Regions from separate parts of the Arthrobacter sorbitolis genome, predicted to be linked through region 1. Evidence: riboswitches for the same ligand, from Rfam matches in the RefSeq annotation. Region 1 holds a riboswitch; the other holds the start of a gene.

What was found. Region 1 has a riboswitch for cyclic di-GMP ahead of ACX80K_RS04800 (glycoside hydrolase family 26 protein). Riboswitches for the same ligand answer to the same signal wherever they lie in the genome.
Region 2: linked by a shared signal. The riboswitch ahead of ACX80K_RS05790 (response regulator transcription factor) and the one ahead of ACX80K_RS04800 (glycoside hydrolase family 26 protein) in region 1 are both predicted to bind cyclic di-GMP.

Annotation. Positions count from the first base shown of each region.
Region 1 is NZ_JBTNDM010000002.1:48,167-55,432, reverse strand. It holds gene ACX80K_RS04820 (glycosyltransferase) at 1-119, shown strand, start outside; gene paaK (phenylacetate--CoA ligase PaaK) at 163-1,494, opposite strand; gene ACX80K_RS04810 (IclR family transcriptional regulator) at 1,553-2,287, opposite strand; gene ACX80K_RS04805 (FAD-binding monooxygenase) at 2,289-4,232, opposite strand; cyclic di-GMP riboswitch class I at 4,462-4,536, shown strand; gene ACX80K_RS04800 (glycoside hydrolase family 26 protein) at 4,555-5,823, shown strand; gene ACX80K_RS04795 (glycoside hydrolase family 26 protein) at 5,872-7,035, opposite strand; gene ACX80K_RS04790 (hypothetical protein) at 7,253-7,266, shown strand, end outside.
Region 2 is NZ_JBTNDM010000002.1:238,540-245,805, forward strand. It holds gene ACX80K_RS05770 (response regulator transcription factor) at 1-107, shown strand, start outside; gene ACX80K_RS05775 (sensor histidine kinase) at 137-1,657, shown strand; gene ACX80K_RS05780 (DUF6221 family protein) at 1,743-2,036, shown strand; gene ACX80K_RS05785 (hypothetical protein) at 2,201-2,653, shown strand; gene ACX80K_RS05790 (response regulator transcription factor) at 2,661-3,473, opposite strand; cyclic di-GMP riboswitch class I at 3,596-3,670, opposite strand; gene ACX80K_RS05795 (hypothetical protein) at 4,033-4,257, opposite strand; gene ACX80K_RS05800 (cupin domain-containing protein) at 4,316-4,714, opposite strand; gene ACX80K_RS05805 (PadR family transcriptional regulator) at 4,834-5,178, shown strand; gene ACX80K_RS05810 (permease prefix domain 1-containing protein) at 5,175-6,164, shown strand; gene ACX80K_RS05815 (DUF2252 domain-containing protein) at 6,203-7,266, shown strand, end outside.

The DNA of each region.
Region 1 (7,266 bases):
CCGAGGCCCTGTCGCAGGTCGACCGGTACCGTCCGGCCGTGCGCGGGGCTGCACGGTCCATGGCGGCCGAGGACGGGCCGGCCGCCGCGATAGCCGTCCTGGAGACCCTGCACCGGTGAGTGCCCGCCGGGAGGCACCCGCCCGGACACCTGCCGTCACATGTCAGCCCCGGGGCCGCAGGTCGTAGATCCGCTTGAGCTTCCCGCTGGAGCGCACCAGCGAGCCCTGTTCCACGACCGCGACGGCGCACGTCGACCCGATGTGCGTCTTGATCTGGTGGCGGAGCTCCTCCGCGGCCGCCACGGCGTCGGCGGCGCTGACCCCCTCGCGGGGCTCCACCCTGATGGTCAGCTGGTCCATCCGCTGCCCCTCGGGCCGGGTGAGTTCGAGCTGGAAGTGCGGGCTCAGCGCCGGGATGCGCAGCGCCAGCTCCTCCACCTGCGTGGGGAAGAGGTTCACACCGCGCACGATCACCATGTCGTCGCTGCGGCCGGTGATGCGCTGCATCCGGCGCATCCCGGGGCGGGCGGTGCCGGGCAGCAGGCGCGTGAGGTCGTGGGTGCGGTAGCGGATGATGGGCAGCGCCTCCTTGGTCAGGGACGTGAAGACGAGCTCGCCGGCGTCGCCGTCACCGAGCACCTTCTCGGTGAACGGGTCGATGATCTCGGGGCGGAAGTGGTCCTCCCAGACGTGCGAGCCGTCCTTGGACTCCACGCACTCACCCGCGACGCCCGGCCCCATGACCTCCGACAACCCGTAGATGTCGCACGCGTCGAAGCCCATGCGCCCCTCGAGTTCCTGCCGCATGCCCTCCGTCCACGGCTCCGCGCCGAGCACGCCGGTCTGGAGCGACGTCGACGACGGATCGATCCCGGCCGCGGCCATCGTGTCGAGGATCGTCAGCAGGTAGGTGGGCGTGGCGAGGATGGCGTCCGGTTCGAAGTCGCGGATGAGTTGGACCTGCCGCTCGGTCTGGCCGCCGGAGATCGGGATGACGGTACAGCCGAGCCGCTCCGCACCGGCGTGCGCGCCGAGGCCGCCCGTGAACAGCCCGTACCCGTAGGCGTTGTGGACCTTCCATCCGGCCTTCACCCCGGAGGCGCGCAGCGAGCGGGCCACGAGGGAGGCCCAGCGGTCGAGGTCTCCCGCCGTGTAGCCGACGACCGTGGGCTGGCCCGTCGTGCCCGACGACGCATGGACACGCGCCACCTGCGCCTGCGGCACCGCGAACATCCCGAACGGGTAGGTGCTGCGCAGGTCCTCCTTCGTGGTGAAGGGGAACTTCGCCAGGTCCGCGAGCTCCCGGAGGTCGCCAGGATGCACACCGGCGTCGTCGAACTTCCGCCGGTACAGGGGCACGTTCGCGTAGGCGTGGCGCAACGTCCACCGGAGCCGCTCCAGCTGCTCCGATTCGAGGTGGTCGCGGGACCAGGTCTCCTCCACGTCGAGGGTGGAGGGGTCCGCGGCCGAGGCCCGGAGGGGGAGGGTGGTCATGGCTGCTCCTTCGCAGGGTATGTCCGGAGGACTCCGGGGATGTCGCGGTGCACGGGCATCAGAGGACCGAGGCGACGGCGCGGGCCGCCTCGGCCACGCGGGCGCCGATCTCCTCGACGGGGCGGTCGCTGCGGAGGTAGACGACGGCGAGCGCGGCGGGGAGCTGTCCGCGCACGAGGACGGGAGCTGCGACGGAGCTGACGCCGGGGATGACCTCGTCGCGGCTCACCGCGTAGCCGGCGGCCGCCGCGATCCGCGATTCCTCGCGGTAGGGCTCCCCCGGCGCGAGCCGGTCCCACCGTGCCTCGGTCAGCGCCGACTGGATGGCGATGCCGGGCGCCCCGGCGTCGAACCGGTGGCGGGAGCCCGGCCGCTGCACCAGGGTCCCCTCGCCGTGGGGCGGCTCCACGGCCACGAGGGTCACGCAGTGCCGCCGGTCCCAGACGGCGATGAACGCCGTCATCTGCAGCTCGGCCGCGACCGCCGTGAGCTCCGGCAGGGCTGCCGTCTGCAGCCGGGGAGCCACTCCGCGGGCCAGGCTCGCGAGGCCCGGGCCGGGCTGGAACCTCCCGGCCGCGTCCCGCACCACCAGCGAATGCTCCTCGAGGGTCCGCAGGATCCGGTACGCGATGGACCGGTGGACACCCAGCTCCCCGGCGATCTCCGCCGTCGTCCGGCCCTCCGGCGCCTCGGCCAGGATCTCCAGTGTGCGGAGCCCCCGGGAGAGCGTCTGCGAGGCGGGGGCCGCCGCCGGAGTGCCCACCTCGGCCGTCACGTCGTCCGCCGTGTGCATGTCAGGCCGGCGCCCGGCCCGCGCGCGGGCCCGATGCGGCATCGGACGGTACGGCGAGGAGCGGGGCGGAAAGGAGCGGGGCGAAGAAGCCGGCCAGTGCCGCGGTGTCGGCCAGGGGCAGCACGTGCGCCACGTACTGGTCGGGGCGGACGACGACGACGGCTCCGGCGCGGTCGATGCCGCGCAGGTCGAAGATGTCGGCTTCAGGGTCCGCGGCATACACCTTCTCGTAGTCGGTGAGCCCGAAGGGCCCCGTGGCGGGCTTGAACTCCGGCGGCACGCGCCCGATGTCCACCCGCGTGTGGTCCTGCTGGTAGACGACCTTCACGTCGAACCAGGCATCGCGGTCCGCCCCGTCGGGCGTCGCGGCGAGGGGCGAGCCGGGGGCGCTCCCGATCCACGCCGCGAAGTCCGCCACCCCCGACGCCGCTCCGGGCGCTGCCGGATCGGCGAGGACGTAGATGCGCCAGCGCCCGTCGGCCGTCGCATGGTGGCCGAGGTGCATCGGGACGCCGTCGCATACGCGGACCACCGGCGCGGACTTGAACCGCTTGCCGATCGGGAATCCGGCGGCGAGATCCTGGTGGGTGGCCTCGGCGACGAGGAGGGAGGGCGCGTACTGGGTCCTGAAGCCCGCGGGGAACTCGGCGGTGCTGACGTAGAAGTCCTCGAGTTCGGACGAGTCGGCGAAGTCCTCCGGTTTCCGCGCCATGAGCGCGGACCACTCCTTGTCGAACTCGATGAGGTCCTTCGCGACCACCTGACGCTCCGCGGAGTAGGTCGCGAGGAGGGCCTCGGGGCTGCGTCCCTCGAGGACATGCCCGAGCTTCCAGCCGAGGTTGAAGCCGTCCTGCATCGAGACGTTCATGCCCTGGCCGGCCTTGGCGCTGTGGGTGTGGCAGGCGTCCCCGGTGATGAAGACCCGTGGTGTGCGCGTTCCGATGTCCTCGGGCAGGACGTCGTCGAACCGGTCGGTGAGGCGGTGGCCCACCTCGTACACGCTGTGCCAGGCGACGTTGCGCACGTCGAGGGTGTACGGGCTGAGGATCGTGTTGGCCTTCGCGACGATCTGCTCGATCGTGGTGCTGCGGACGGCACCCTTGGTCGCGGGGTCCACCTCGCCGAGGTCCACGTACATGCGGAACAGGTGGCCTCCTTCACGCGGGATGAGGAGGATGCTGCCGCCCGTACCGGACTGGATGGCGCACTTGCGGCGGATGTCGGGGAAGTCGGTGACGGCGACGGCGTCCATGACACCCCACGCATGGTTGGCCTGGTTGCCCGCGAGGCTGCAGCCGATGGCCTGGCGGACCCTGCTGCGGGCGCCGTCGGCCCCGACCACGTACTTCGCGTGGACCGTGCGCTCCTCGCCCGCAGGCTCCCCCGCGGTCCGCACCAGCGTGACCGTCACGGGGAACTCGCGGTCGTCGTCGACATCGAGCCCTGCGAATTCGTAGCCGTAGTCGGGTTCCATGCGCGTGGGCGCGTTCTTCATGAACTCGGCGAAGTAGTCGAGGACGCGGGCCTGGTTGACGATCAGGTGGGGGAACTCGCTGATGCCGGTCGGGTCGTCCTCGGGACGTGCCGTGCGGACGATGCGGGAGGGGTCCGCGGGGTCCGGCTTCCAGAAGGCCATCTCGACGATCCGGTAGGCCTCCTCGGTGATGCGCTCGGCGAAGCCGAAGGCCTGGAACGTCTCGACGCTGCGGGCCTGGATGCCGTCGGCCTGACCGATGGGGAGCCTGCCCGGGCGGCGTTCGACGATCCGCGTGGTGATGCCGGGGAACTGCGAGAGCTGCGCGGCGGTGATCATCCCGGCAGGCCCGGTGCCGATGATCAGGACGTCGACCTCGTCGGGGAGCTCCTGCGGCCGGTCGAGCCCGACGCCTGCTGCGGGCTGGATCCGGGGGTCACCCGAGACGTAACCGTGGTGGTGGAATTGCACGGACTGTCCTCACTTCGTCGTGGTCGTGCCGCTGCTGCAGTGTTCGATAATCGAACACGTCGTTCTATTATCGTGACGCCGATGCTAGTCCTCACCGGGGCAGTACTCAAGGGGACCCGGTCCTGCAGGAATCCTGCCGGTATCCTTCGCGGTTCCGCCGGTCCTCGCGACAGCCGTGAGGCAGGATGGAAAGGCCCGGCTCCTAGCCGGTCCGCTCCGGGCGACCGCCCGGAGGCAAGGGCAAACCCGGTGCGAGCTGGGGACGCAAAGCCACGGGACCCTCCGGGTCAGCCGGGCTACCGACCCAGTGGAGGCGTCCGTCATGGTCCCAGCCCCGTCCCTGTCCCCGTTCGAAGCGCCGCCCGCAGCAGCACCGACGGCCCGTCGCGGTTCCGTCCTGCGCCTCCTCCTGCTGGTGTGCGCAGTCGCCCTCTTCTCGGCAGGCGGTCTACCCGCAGCACAGGCCGCGGCGTCGATCAGCCTCAGCAGCACGACGGGACCGGCAGGGACATCCGTGACGGTCACCGGCGTAGGGTTCCCCAAGAACACCCGCGGGTCGCTCACGAACGGGACCTCCGCCACGGCGATCAGCACCAACGGGAAGGGTTCCTTCCTCTCCTCGGTCGTCATCCCGCCGGGGTCCTCCGTCACCATCACCGCGACCGCAGGTGCGGCAACGGCGTCGTCCGTCTTCACCGTCGTGGCCCCCGCGCCTGCGCCGGGTGCGCCGGCGTCGACGAAGGGCATCAGGTTCGGCGTCGGCACCGAGGGCGGACCGGCAGCGGGTGCGGAACTCGACGAGGTGACGACCCTTGCCGGAGAAGCGCCGTCCCTGGTGCTGTCGTACAAGGACTTCAACCAGGTGCCTCCCCTTGCCGAACTGGATGCGGCACGCGCACGGGGAGCGGAGACGCTGCTGACTTGGGAACCCTGGTCCTGGGGAGGCGGCACTGACCAGCCCGCCTACTCCCTCGACCGCATCACGGCCGGCGACTTCGATGCCTACCTCCGCCAGTGGGGATCGGCCCTCGGGCAGTGGGGCCAGCCGGTGTACCTGCGGTTCGGACACGAGATGAACGGGGACTGGTACCCGTGGGCCGAGGGCATCAACGGCAACGGCGCCGGCGACTACATCGCCGCGTACCGTCACGTCCACGACGTCGTCGCCTCGACCGGGGCCACCAACATCCGCTGGGTCTGGAACCCGAACGTCCCCTACTGGGGGTCCACACCGCTCCCGGGGCTGTACCCGGGTGCCGACTACGTCGACGTGGCAGCGCTCGACGGCTACAACTGGGGGACCTCCCAGGCCTGGAGCACGTGGCAGGAACCCCAGGCCCTGTTCGGGGAGGGGTTGTCGCAGGTGCGGCAGCTGGCACCGGGGAAACCGGTCATGATCGCCGAGACCTCGTCCTCCGAGGTGGGCGGTTCGAAGGCGGCCTGGAACACGACCCTCTTCCAGTACCTCTCGGCACAACCCGACGTGATGGCCCTGATCTGGTTCCACATCGACAAGGAGGCCGATTGGCGCATCAACAGCAGCGATGCCTCGACCAGCGCCTTCCGGGCCGCTCTCGCCGGACGACGCTGATCCCCTGCCGGTGGAGCCCCCGGCTCCGCCCGCTCCACGGGCAGGGGCCTAGTCCAGGGGTTCCCCGCAGTCCGCCGGCCCCTCGGCGAAGCGGTACCAGTCCGGCAACGCGGCGGTGAACTCGGTCCGGACGGCGTCGTCCTCCACCACCGTCCAGTCCACGGCGGCGCCGACCTCGGGTTCCACCTTGTTCCACTCGAACCAGTTCACCATCGCCAGTTGCGGGAACCGTTCCTGGACCTCGGGATCGAAGACCTGCTCCCACCAGGCGCGCTTGATGTTCAGGGCCCGCAGGCCACCGATGTCGTCCCTGACGAGCGCCGCCGTCTCCGGGATGGCCACCGGCTTGCCGTGACCTCCGGCGTAGTCGGCGTAGAAGTCCGGCAGCATCGAGTCGTCGCCGTTCTTCCCGTCGTACTGCCCGGTCAACTGGTCGATGAACTTGCCCTCCTCGGGCATCTCGCTCTCGCCCCAGGGATAGGTGCTGCCCCAGTGATACAGCGACATGCCCACCCAGTCGACGGCGTCGTCGCCCGGATAGTACGGCGCGTAGGGGTCGTCGTCGGGCGTCAGGACCCCGTCACCGGTGGTGTCCAGCTCCGGGAACCCGGCCATGCCGGGCAGCGCTTCGTGCACGCCTCCCGAGAAGGGGTACCCCCCTCCGTAGTTCGGCGCCCACATCATCGCCGATCCGGGCGCGTCCCGGTGCACCGCGTCGGCAACACGCCTGAAGGCGGCGATGTACTCCGACGGCTGCTGACCCCAGGGATACCAGGAGCCGTTCATCTCGTGGGCGAAGCGGACGACGACCGGCACTCCGTCGGTATTGAACCGCGCGAGCATGGCTGCGAGCTCGACCGCCCGCTCGTCGGTGACCGCGGCCAGGCCCTCCATCGGCTCGAGCGTCAGCAGCAGCATCCCGCCCTCCTGCCGCACCTGCTCCGCGGCGGAAGCGAGGAGGCCGGGGTCTTCCTGACCGAGCGGGAAGTCGGCGAAGGTGACGGCCACAGCAGGGCGCCGACCCAGCTTCTCCGAGTACTCGGCGAGGGTTTCCCTGCCCCACTCGAGGTTCACGCCCATCAGCGTCCCGTCCGCCGGGGCGAGCATGCCGCCCTCGAGGGGTTCGCAGGGCTCCGCAGCGGGGTTGATGTTGCAGGCGCACAGGGAGAGGAGAAGGAGCGCGGGGAGGATCCGCGCGAGAGGTGAGACCACACCGTTCAATCTACTACCGGCATTCCCCGCCGGCCGGGACCTGATGCGGCCGGCGGGGCCGGCGGCTCGATCGCCCTCCGATACTCAGGTTCTCCCCAGTTTCCTAGGTGATCCGGAGTCCTCCCCGTACGTTGACAGCATCAGCGAAGGGGGTTCCGATCACGGACCACGCTGACACGTCGGTCTCCACATCGGTCTCGAACCTAAGGTCTCTCCCATGAAAAACCCCTC
Region 2 (7,266 bases), 190 kb from region 1:
TCGAGCTCTACATCTCCTACCTCCGCAAGAAGATCGACGTCGGGCGCACACCCATGATCCACACGGTGCGCGGCGCCGGGTACGTCCTCAAGCCCGCGGCTCCGTGACAGCTCCCGGCACGCCCCGGACCCGCCCGGTGGCAGGCCGCAGGCCGCTCCACCTGCGGACCAAGCTGATCCTCGCGACGCTCGCCCTCCTCACGACGATCTGCATGGCGATCGGTGTGCTCAGCCACCTCGCGATGAGCAGCTACCTGACGCGGCAGCTCGACGACGCCCTCACCCCCGCCGCAGGTCGGGCGGGGTTCCCCGGCGGGCGCCCTCCCGGCGACGACCAGCGGCCGTCGCGCGACGTCGACCCTGAGAACGCGGCCGGGCAGCGCCCAGGGACCCTCAACGCGGTGTTCGACGACGGCGACGTACGGGGTTCCGCCCTCGTGCAGGACGACGGCAGCACCGATCCCCTCACCGCCGCGGACCTCGACCTGCTGGCGGGTCTCGACCCGGTGGCGGGCCCCGAGGAACTGACCCTGAGCACCGGCCACTACCGCGTCGACGCGGCGGTCCTCCCCGGCGATGTCGGCGACGACGCCGGCGGCTCCGGTGACGTCGGCGGGGGCGTCCTGGTCACGGGCCTCTCCACGACCGAGCGCGACAGCACGCTCGTGTCCCTCGACATCACCGTCGCAGGCCTCTCCCTCGCAGGCCTGGTGCTCACCGGACTCGCCGGGACCGTGATCATCCGCCGGTCGCTGCGCCCGCTCGAGGAACTGTCCGCCGTCGCGACCTCCGTCTCGCAGCTGCCCCTCTCCTCGGGGGAGGTCGCCGTCCCCGTCCGTGTCCCTCCGGCCGTCGCACGGCCCGGCACGGAGGTCGGGACCGTCGGGCTGGCCCTCAACGGGATGATCGACCACGTCACGGATGCCCTCCGGGAACGCCACGCGAGCGAGCTGAGGGTCCGCCGGTTCGTGGCCGACGCCAGCCACGAGCTCCGGACGCCCCTCACCTCGATCCGCGGGTACACCGAGCTGGTCCTGATGAGCGAGACCGTCAGCCCGTCAGGACGGGCCGCTCTCGAACGCGTCGACAGCGAATCGAGGCGCATGTCCTCGCTCGTCGAGGACCTCCTGCTCCTCGCACGCCTCGACGAGGGCCAGCGCGGAGAGGCGACTGACGTCGACCTCACCGAACTCGTGATCGAGACGACGAGCGACGCCCGGGTCGCAGCGCCCGGGTACTCCTGGAGCCTCGACCTGCCCGACGAGCCCGTCGAGGTGCGGGCCGTCGAAGCGGAGGTCCGGCAGGTGCTCATCAACCTGCTCTCCAACGCCCACAAACACACCCCATCAGGTACTGCCATCGCCACGGCACTCGCCGTCACGGGCGGCACGGCCACCATCACCGTCACCGACTCCGGGCCGGGGATCGATCCCGCGTTCCTCGACACCATCTTCACGAGGTTCAGCAGGGCCGACGCCGCCCGCTCGGCGAACGCCGGCAGCACCGGGCTGGGACTCGCCATCGTCCGGGCGCTCGCGGAGGCCAACGGCGGGGCGATCAGCGTGAGCAGCGAGCCCGGTCGCACGCAGTTCCGGGTGGACCTGCCGCTCGCCCGGCCGCTCTCCCCGGCGGGCCACGCCGCAGGGGAACACGCGTAGGCCCCGGCGCCGGCAGGCGGCACCGGGAAATTTTAGATGTCCGTGGCGTGGCGCTTATACGCGCGAAGCTCGCTACCCTCTACGTATGGACGACATCGCCGCTTTTCTGGACGCACGCATCACCGAGGACGAGAATGCGGCCCGCAGGGGCAGCCTCCCGGAGGAAGTGTGGGGGGTCGGGGGCTGGTACGACCCCCAGCGCGTCCTCGCGGAATGCGAGGGCAAGCGTGAGCTCCTCCGCTACGCCGTCATGGAGCTCGACACGCGCAGCAGCACGTCCGTCCTCCGACTGCTCGCCCGCCCGTGGGCTGGCCACGCCGATTACAGGGCCGAGTGGCGGGCCTCGGCGGGGGCAGGATTGAAGGACCTGACGGCCTAGTCCCGGGGGTCAAGGCCCGCGCGACCGACACTCACCCGCCCCGGAAGCAGGGCCGGCACCGCCGACGGGAGCTGCATGACCACGGGCCGGCATCCTTCCGCAAGCTTTGCGCAAGAACATCGAGGCACTGCTCCGGACGGGGCGCGGGTCACTACCCTTGGACTGTGCCCATCCATTCCGTCCCGCCTACCCCTGGCCAGCACCAGGAGCGTGGCGTCGCGCCCCTCGGGGGCGACGCCGACGTCCCGGACGCGTCGGGGAAGGCGATGGACATCCTCGACCCGCGCGTCCTGCAGGAGATGGAGCGTGATTTCTCGGACCCCGCCGCCGTGCACCGGTTCGCCCGCGATTTCTGTGCCGGGCTGGCAGGGAAGATCGACCGGCTGGACCTCCGGCTCGCGGAGGGGGATTCCCGCGGCGCCGAGGACGCCGTCCTGAGCGTGACCGCGTCGTCATCGATGGTGGGCGCCCTGCGCCTCGTCCAGGCAGGACGCGCGACCCACCGCCTGATCGTGGCCGGGAACCTCGACGGCGCCCGGCGTACCGTGGCGTTGCTGCGAGCCTGCGCTGCCGCGACCGTCGGCGAACTCCGGGACATCCACCCCGAACGCCCCTGAGGCCGGTTCAGCGCGAGGTGCTCCCCGGCACGATCCGGAACCCGACCCCGCGCACGGTGACGATCACGTCAGGATCCCCCTTCGTCCGCGCGAGCTTCTGGCGGAGATTGGCGATGTGCACCTCGATGGCCCGCTCGTCCGTGCGGCTCACGAAGTTGTAGCCGCGGTAGTCCCGGCCCCGCGACACACGCACCAGCTCCTCCTTGGTCCGCACGGCACCGTTGCTCCTCATCAGTTCGTGCAGGAGGTTGAACTCGGTCTTCGTGAGCGGCAGCTCGACACCGGCGCAGCTCGCGGTGCGGGCCTCACCGTCCACGACGAGGATGCCGTTGCGCAGGAGGGTGTCGGACAGTTCCCGCGGATCGTCGTCGATGCGGACGGGGGCAGCGGCGGGCGCGGCGGACTGCGCCGACGGGTGCTGCGCCACCTGCTCGGCCCGGGGCCTGCGGAGCATCGCGTCGATACGGGCCCGCAGTTCGCGGGGGCGGAACGGCTTCAGGACGTAGTCGTCGGCGCCGGCCTGGAGGGCGGTCAGGATATCGAGCTCGTCGTCGCGGCCGCTCAGGACGATCACGTAGCAGTCGGTGGTGGAGCGGATCCGCCGCAGCACCTCGTACCCGTCGATGTCGGGTAGGCCGATGTCGAGGGTCACGACGGTCGGGTGTTCCTGGCGGACGACGTCGACGCCTTCCCGTCCGGTGGCAGCCCCGGTGACCTGGAAGCCTCCCTGCGCGAGGATGGCCGAGACCAGATTGCGGATATCGAGGTCGTCCTCGATGACGACGGCGGCCCGCAGCTCACCGGAAGCTGAGCTACTCATGCCGGCAAGTCCCGCGGTGGCTTCGCACGTCGGCTGACGCGAGCCCGCGGGCACGGCATCCGATCGGTTCAGGAGCGATATTGAATTGGGTTGTCCGAGCCATACTCCGTGGACCTGTTCTCTTCGGCGGCCCGGCTGACCGCGTGGGTCCCGTGGCTTTGCGTCCCCGGTTCGCACCGGGTTTGCCTTTATCGACGAGCGGTTGCCCGCCCGACGATAGTAGCAACCCCTACTGACACTTCGGTGACCGGCGGCGTGCGGCTCCAGGCCGCGCCTGAACCGCCGCTTCCCGGTGCGTCCGGGGCCCGATCACCGTGACCGGGTGGACCCTGACCATCCGTTCCGAGGGCGACGGGGTGGACTCCGCCGGCGATGCGAGCGTCACCGGCGGCACTGATGTCGTGAACGGGCCGTCGGGCGACGGCAACGGCGTCCTGGACGTGAACGGGGGAACGCGCAGTCCCCGCCGGCGCGGCCCTGCAGATCGCGTCGTCGGACGGCACCGTCGAGGCCGGCGACCACATCGAGGCTGCCGGCCCCGGGCGGCGCTGAGATACCACTACTCCTCGCCGTTCGCCCGCTCCTCGATCCAGTCGGTCGCGGCGTCCGACAGGAACAGGCCGTCGGGTCCGCGCGCACCCATCCACCAGGAGTCGGAGGCCACGAGGCCGCCCGCAGCGCTGATGTCCGCCACGACCTCGGGGGTCAGCGCCTCTCCGTTGTGGGCGATCAGCCAGTCCCGGGTCTCCGGCGTGACGCCGCTCCACCACTGTTCGAGGTCCATGCCGCCCAGTATCGCACCCTGCGTCCCTGACGGTCCGGGCAGGCAGGGCCGGGCAGGGCTACGCGGGTCCGTCGTCGTCCTTCCACTCCTGGATGATGCGCGGCGAAGCGTGGATGCACATCATCCGCAGCGGACCGTCGCCGTCGTTCGTGAAGCCGTGCCAGACCTCGGCAGGCGCGACGACGGTATCGCCGGGCGCCCCGGCGACTCCCGCGGTGCCGACCGTGAACCGCACGTGGCCCTCGAGGACCACCCACGTCTCGGTGTACGGATGCCGGTGCAGGGCGACGGTGTCCCCGGGGTCGTTGTCCACCGCGAAGTAGGAGGCGGCGGAACCGAAGGCGCCGCCGTCGAACCGGCGTGTCCTGCTGCCGGGCAGTGCGAGCTCTCCCGCCGGGATGGCGCGCGGCGGCGCTGGAACCCGGGGAGAGCTCCCGGTCGGCGTGTCGGTGTCCATGAATGCCTCCTGGATCGATGTGACAGAGGGTAGACGGTGCGGGGGGACGGTTCCCATCGCTCGTGGCTCCCATTGCTGTGCCTCTTGCTATGGTGTGTAACGCACAGTATTATTTCCGCATGAAACCCGACGAGGACCTGATTGCCGGACACCTGCAGGAGTTACGGCGCGGGACGGTCGTCCTGGCCTGCCTCACGCGGCTGCGCACCCCCGACTACGGGTACTCGCTCCTCGAGTCCCTCGACGTTTTGGACATCCAGGTCGACGGGAACACGCTCTATCCACTCCTGCGGCGCCTGGAGAAACAGGGACTGCTGACGAGCGAGTGGAACACTGCCGAGTCCCGTCCGCGGAAGTTCTACCGGACGAGCCCGGCCGGCGACGACCTCGCCGCCACCCTCACGGCCGACTGGGACCGGCTGACCACCTCGCTCCATCGCCTCGCCGAAGGGGAAGTGCCATGACCACGCTGACCGATCGCTATGTGTGGGCCGCAGTGCGGACCGTCCCGGAGCCCCAGCGCTCCGACCTCGAACCCGAGATCCGGGAACTGATCGAGGAGACCCTGCAGGCTCGCCGGGTGCCGGGGGAGGAGCCGGGCGCGGCCGAGCGCGCGGCGCTCGTGCAGCTCGGGGATCCGGAGCGTCTCGCGGCCGACTACGCGGACCGGCCGCTCACGCTGATCGGACCGCGGTACTACCTCGACTGGCTGCGTCTCCTGAAGACCCTCCTCGCCATCGTCGTGCCGATCGTCACCGTGGTGGTCTTCCTCGCGCAGTTCCTGAGCCGGGGCGATCCCGGCGGCGCCATCGGTGGCGCGGTGGCGACGGCCCTCAGCGTGACGGTGCATCTCGGGTTCTGGACCACACTCGTGTTCGTCCTCCTCGAGCGGGCGGGCACCGCGGATGCCGGTATCCAGTGGTCGCCCGAAAGTCTTCCCGCCCTGCCCGACCACTCCCGCCGTGCCCGCCTGCCGGAGTTCGTCGCGTCCGTCGTCCTCCTCGCCGCGCTGGCGGTGGCCATCGTCTGGCAGCATGTGTCCTCCGTCGTCCGGGGGCCCGACGGACGTGCGATCCCGCTCCTCGATCCCGAGCTCTGGGCCTTCTGGGTCCCCTGGTTCCTCGGGCTGCTGGTCGCCGAGGCCGCCTTCGCCTCATGGGTCTATCTGCGGGACTGGTCGTGGACGGCCGCCGCCCTGAACCTCGTCCTCAACCTCGCCTTCGCGGTGCCCGCGGTGCTCCTCTGGTCCGGGGGGCGGCTGCTCAATCCGGACTTCGTCACCGAGGTCGGCTGGGATCCGGCCGTCGCGACGGGCGGCGGCTGGACCGTCGCCTCCATCGTGACCGCCGCGGTGGTGCTGATGGCAGCCTGGGACGTGGTGGACGGATTCCTGAGGGCGAAGCGGGCGTCGCTGCCGGCGACGCGGCGGCCGGTCCTCGTGGGGCGCTGATCCGCGGCACCCGGACCCGGCGAGCGTACCGTGGACGAATGGAAGCCACCGAGTCCCGTCAGCAGCACATCGTCAGTACCCTCGTGGAGGCCCACCAGGACCTCATGAGCGTCGACCCCCTCGCGTTCCGCGCACGGTTCCGGAAGATGGCGGCGGACCCGTACGCCTTCTACCGGGGCAGTGCATCCCTGTTCTACACCGACATGGAACGGCTGGACGACGCCTGGGCGGACGAGCGCACGGGCAGGGTGTGGATCCATGGCGACCTCCATGCGGAGAACTTCGGCACCTACATGAACAACGAGGGCCGGCTCACGTTCGACGTCAACGACTTCGACGAGGCGTACGTTGGCCACTTCTCGTGGGACCTGCGCCGCTTCGTCGCCTCGCTGACGCTGCTGTGCTGGCAGAAGGCGCTGCCGTCGCAGGCGGTCCGCGACCTCTCACGCACCTACCTCGAGGCCTACCTCGGCCGGGTCCGGGACTACGTCGACGACGAGCAGTCCACCTTCGCCTTCGGGCTCGACAACGCCGAGGGGCCCATCTACCGGGTCCTGCAGCAGGCCCGCGCCGCACGGCGCACGCGCCTGCTCGACTCGCTGACCCGGATCGAGGACTACGAGCGCCAGTTCCGCGACGACGGCTCCGTCAGGGTGCTCGACGCCGACGAGTACGCGGAGGTCGCCGACGCCTTCGACCGTTACCTCGGCACCATCCCCGACAGCGAGCGGTCCCGACGCCGCGTGTTCTACCGGGTGAAGGGCATCGTCGGCAAGAAGGGCTTCGGGATCGGCAGTGCCGGCCTGCCCGCCTACAACGTGCTCATCGAAGGCTTCGACGAGGCCCAGGAGAACGACATCATCCTCACGATGAAGCAGTCGAACATCGCCGCGCCCAGCCGGATCGTCGACGACGAGCGCGTGCGTGGGTACTTCGAGGACGACGGTCACCGCGCCGTCATCAGCCAGCGCTCGCTGCAGACCCACACGGACCCGTTCCTGGGCTACACGACCATCCGTGGCGTCTCGTTCGTGGTCTCCGAGCTGTCCCCGTACAAGCGGGACCTCTCCTGGGAGGACCTCACGGAGCCCGAGCAGATGGT